DNA from 2 places in the Streptomyces sp. NPDC034103 genome. Region 2 is predicted to be linked to the other one. Evidence: riboswitches for the same ligand, from Rfam matches in the RefSeq annotation. Region 2 holds a riboswitch; the other holds the start of a gene.
The links. Region 2 has a riboswitch for S-adenosylmethionine ahead of thrC (threonine synthase). Riboswitches for the same ligand answer to the same signal wherever they lie in the genome.
Positions count from the first base shown of each region.

Region 1 (2,389 bases), on a different contig from region 2:
CGCCCAGATCGCGGGCTTCATGGTGGCCCTGCGGGCCAAGGGCGAGACGGTCGAGGAGATCACCGGTCTCGTGGAGGCGATGTACGCGCACGCGCAGCCGCTGGACATCCCCGGCCCCGCCGTCGACATCGTCGGCACCGGCGGTGACCGGGCGAAGACGGTCAACATCTCCACGATGTCTGCCATCGTGATCGCGGGCGCCGGGGCCAAGGTCGTCAAGCACGGCAACCGGGCCTCCTCCTCGGCGAGCGGTTCGTCCGACGTGCTGGAGAAGCTCGGCATCAACCTGGACCTGTCGCCCGCGCGGGTGGCCGAGGTGGTGGACGAGGCCGGCATCACCTTCTGCTTCGCGGCCAAGTTCCACCCGTCGATGCGGTTCGTCGGCGGGGTCCGGCGGGATCTGGGGATCCCGACCTCGTTCAACCTCCTCGGCCCGCTGACCAACCCCGCCCGGGTCACCGCCTCGGCGGTCGGCTGCTTCGACACCCGGATGGCGGGGCTCATCGCCGGGGTGCTCGCCGAGCGCGGTTCCTCCGCGCTGGTCTTCCGCGGCGACGACGGTCTCGACGAGCTGACGACCACGGCCACGTCACGGGTGTGGGTCGTCCGCGACGGCGCGGTGCGCGAGGAGGCTTTCGACCCACGGGACGTCGGTCTCGACCTGGTGCCGGTGGAGGCGCTGCGGGGCGCGGACGCCTCGTTCAACGCCGAGGTCGCCCGACGGCTGCTGGACGGTGAGACCGGCGCGGTGCGGGACGCGGTGCTGCTCAACTCGGCTGCCGCGCTGGTGGCGTTGACACCGACCGGGGCGCCGCTCGTGGACCAGATCCGGGCCGGCATGGCGAGGGCCGCCGAGTCCATCGACTCCGGCGCGGCCAAGCGGACGCTGGAGCGCTGGGTGGCGGCCAGCAACGCCTAGGCGCTCCGCCGGGTGGTGCCGCGACCGGACCGCGTGTCGCTCGCGGCGCCGTCGTGGCCGGTCGCGCCGCCGGTCGCGCCCACGCGGCGGTAGCCGCACATCGATACGGCCCCGCGCCTCTTCGGGGGCGCGGGACCTCGATTCCGTCATGCGGACAGCGGTTGCGGGACCGCGATCACTTCCCCTATCTTCCTGTACCAGGTCATGAGTGACAGTCATGAGGCCCCGGCCGACTGTCCGGCAACCCTCCGTCCGTGGCGGGGTGCCCCGGGTGAGGACCAGGTCGTAGGCAGCGAGGTCTACGACAAGCGCGGACCCCTCGAGAAACCAGGGGTCCTGGTCGTCGAGGAGCCTTCCGTGAGCAAGCGAATGCGATAGGGCCGCCGAGCCCCGCCTCCGCGCACCCTTCTTCCTTTCCCCGCATGCCGTCCTTCCGCATGCCCTCTCACGGGAGTTCCCCATGTCTGTCTCCACCGCTGCCGCCGCCCAGACGCTTTGCACCCCGCTGCCCGTTCTGGGGCGTGATGTCACCGTCCCGCTCGTCACGGGCGGCGAGACCACCTACGCGGCCCTCGACTACGCGGCCAGCGCCCCCGCCCTCCAGCGGGTCTGGGACGACGTGGCGGCCTACGCCCCGTACTACGGCAGCGTGCACCGGGGAGCCGGCTACCTCTCCCAGCTCTCGACGGACCTGTTCGAGAACGCCCGCCGGACCGTCGCGGAGTTCCTGGACTGCCGGGACGACGACCAGCTGATCTTCACCCGCTCCACCACGGACTCCCTCAACCTGCTGGCCCAGGCCCTCCCCGCCGACTGCCAGGTCTTCGTCTTCGAGACCGAGCACCACGCGAGCCTGCTGCCCTGGCAGGACGCCCGGGTCAGCTACCTCGACGCCCCGCGCACCCCGGCCCAGGCCGTCGAGACCCTGGAGAAGGCCCTCGCCGCCCGTGACCCCCACGGCCCGGCCCTCGTCTGCGTCACCGGCGCCTCCAACGTCACCGGCGAGCTGTGGCCGGTGCGTGAGCTGGCCGCCGCCGCCCACGCGCACGGCGCCCGGATCGTCCTGGACGCCGCCCAGCTGGCCCCCCACCACCCGGTGTCGGTCCAGGACCTCGACGTCGACTGGGTCGCCTTCTCCGGGCACAAGCTGTACGCGCCCTTCGGCTCCGGTGTCCTGGCCGGCCGCGCCGACTGGCTCGTCGCGGCCGACCCCTACCTCGCCGGCGGCGGCGCCAGCCGGAAGGTCACCCGGCGCGAGGACGGGGGAGTGGACGTGGAGTGGCACGAGAGCGCGGCCCGCCACGAGGCCGGTTCCCCCAACGTCATCGGCGCCTACTCCATCGCCTCCGCCTGCAAGGCCCTCACCGAGGCCGGCTTCGACACCCTGGTCGCCCGCGAGCAGCACCTGATCGAGAAGGTGCGCCGGGGTCTCGCCGACGTCCCCGAGGTCCGCGTCCTGTCCCTCTTCGG
Region 1 covers NZ_JBVISS010000019.1:8,109-10,497, forward strand. Annotated here, with positions in the region: gene trpD (anthranilate phosphoribosyltransferase) at 1-919, shown strand, start outside; SAM riboswitch class IV at 1,120-1,236, shown strand; gene ACZ56U_RS34535 (aminotransferase class V-fold PLP-dependent enzyme) at 1,380-2,389, shown strand, end outside.
Region 1: linked by a shared signal. The riboswitch ahead of ACZ56U_RS34535 (aminotransferase class V-fold PLP-dependent enzyme) and the one ahead of thrC (threonine synthase) in region 2 are both predicted to bind S-adenosylmethionine.

Region 2 (2,389 bases):
ATCCGGCCGAGGGCCTGGCCGTCCTGGTGGCGGTGCTTGCGGACACCCACGTCCACCTGGGCCAGCGCGTCCAGGCCCACCAGGTGCAGCGCGTCCACGAGCATGCCGAGCTCCACGCCGTAGCCGACGGGGAACGGCAGCCGCTCCAGCAGGGAGCGGCGGGCCGCGTACTCGCCGCCGAGCGGCTGCACGAAGCCGGCCAGCTGCGGCCAGTGCATGTTCAGCAGCGGGCGGGCCATGAGTTCGGTGACCCGGCCGCCCTGGCCCGCCGCGCCGCCGAGCGGGCGGTCGTACATGCCCTTGACGAGGTCGACACCCGGGTCGGTGAGCAGCGGGCCCACGATCCCGGAGACGAAGCCGGAGGAGAACTCCCTCAGGTCGGCGTCGATGAAGCAGACGATGTCGCCGCGGGTCACCAGCAGCGACCGCCACAGCACCTCGCCCTTGCCGGGCACGGCCGGGATCCGGGGCAGGATCTCGTCCCGGTGCACCACGGTCGCGCCGGCCGCCGCGGCGACCTCGGCCGTACGGTCGGTGGAGCCCGAGTCGACGACGACTATCTCGTCGACCAGGGGGACCTGGAGCACGAGGTCGTGGCGGATCACGGAGACGATGTCACCGACCGTCTCCTCCTCGTTGAGCGCGGGCAGCACCACACTGACCGACTGGCCCGTGCGCTGCTTGGCCGCCAGGATCTGGTGGAGCGGGCGATCGGTCAGGGACCAGGACCGGGTGGTCAGCCAGCGCTCGACTTCGTTCAGCACAGTGCGCGGCTCCTAACGTGTGTGATCCATCTCGCGGTTCGGACGACTCTCTCAACTGTCCTGGTCGTCGGTTACAGTCTTGAACAACGCGGATGACCATCGCATGTCCAGGGTGGCCCGCCGTTCACACAACTTCATACCGCTCATCCAGAGGGGCAGAGGGATACGGCCCGATGAAGCCCCGGCAACCCTCCAGTCGGTTCTCGTAGATCACTGTTGATCGCTCAGCGAGGCTCCCGACTAGGGAAGGTGCCAAATCCGTCTCACGGCGAGATGCGTCGTGAGGAAGATGAGGAGAAAGGGCCTCGCCTCCATGGCTGCGCAGACTGTTGCAAGCACCACCGAAACCACCGTAGACCTCGGCCCCGCCGCGGCTCTCAGCTGCCGCGAGTGCGGTCACCGCGTGCCCCTCGGCCCGGTCTTCGCGTGCGAGGAGTGTTTCGGCCCGCTCGAGATCGCCTATGACTTCTCGGCCTACGACACCGAGGACCTCCGCAAGCGGATCGAAGCGGGACCCGCGAACATCTGGCGTTACGCGCCCCTGCTGCCCGTCCCCGCGGACGTGGCCGACAAGCCCAACATCAACCCCGGCTGGACCCAGCTCGTCAAGGCCGACAACCTGGCCCGCGAGCTCGGCGTCACCGGCGGCCTGTACGTGAAGGACGACTCCGGCAACCCGACGCACTCCTTCAAGGACCGTGTCGTCGCCCAGGCCCTGGAGGCCGCCCGCGCCTTCGGTTTCACCACCCTGTCCTGCTCCTCCACGGGCAACCTGGCCGGTGCCGTCGGCGCCGCCGCGGCCCGCGCCGGCTTCCGGTCCTGCGTGTTCATCCCGCACGACCTGGAGCAGGGCAAGGTCGTCATGGCCGCGGTCTACGGCGGCGAGCTCGTCGGCATCGAGGGCAACTACGACGACGTGAACCGCTTCTGCTCCGAGCTGATCGGCGACCCGGCCGGCGAGGGCTGGGGCTTCGTCAACGTCAACCTGCGGCCCTACTACGCGGAGGGGTCCAAGACCCTGGCGTACGAGATCTGCGAGCAGCTGGGGTGGCGGCTCCCCGACCAGCTGGTGGTGCCGATCGCCTCCGGCTCGCAGCTGACGAAGATCGACAAGGGGCTCCAGGAGCTGATCAGGCTCGGGCTCGTCGAGGACCGGCCGTACAAGATCTTCGGTGCCCAGGCCGAGGGCTGCTCGCCGGTGTCGGTCGCCTACAAGGCGGGCCACGACGTCGTCCGTCCCCAGAAGCCGAACACCATCGCCAAGTCCCTCGCCATCGGCAACCCCGCCGACGGTCCCTACGTGCTCGACATCGCGCGCCGGACCGGCGGCGCGGTGGAGGACGTCACCGACGAGCAGATCGTCGACGCGATCAAGCTGCTGGCGCGCACCGAGGGCATCTTCGCCGAGACGGCGGGTGGCGTGACGGTGGGTGTCACGAAGAAGCTGATCGACAGCGGGCTGCTGGACCCGACGCTGACGACCGTCGTCCTGAACACCGGCGACGGACTGAAGACGCTGGACGCGGTGGCGGGTACGGGTCTCACCGCGACCATCCGCCCCAGCCTCGACTCCTTCCGTGAGGCTGGGCTCGCCTGACAGGTAGTTGTTCGTCTGCGGGCCCGCG
Region 2 covers NZ_JBVISS010000007.1:428,914-431,302, reverse strand. Annotated here, with positions in the region: gene ACZ56U_RS18305 (glucosyl-3-phosphoglycerate synthase) at 1-764, opposite strand, end outside; SAM riboswitch class I at 905-1,060, shown strand; gene thrC (threonine synthase) at 1,078-2,361, shown strand.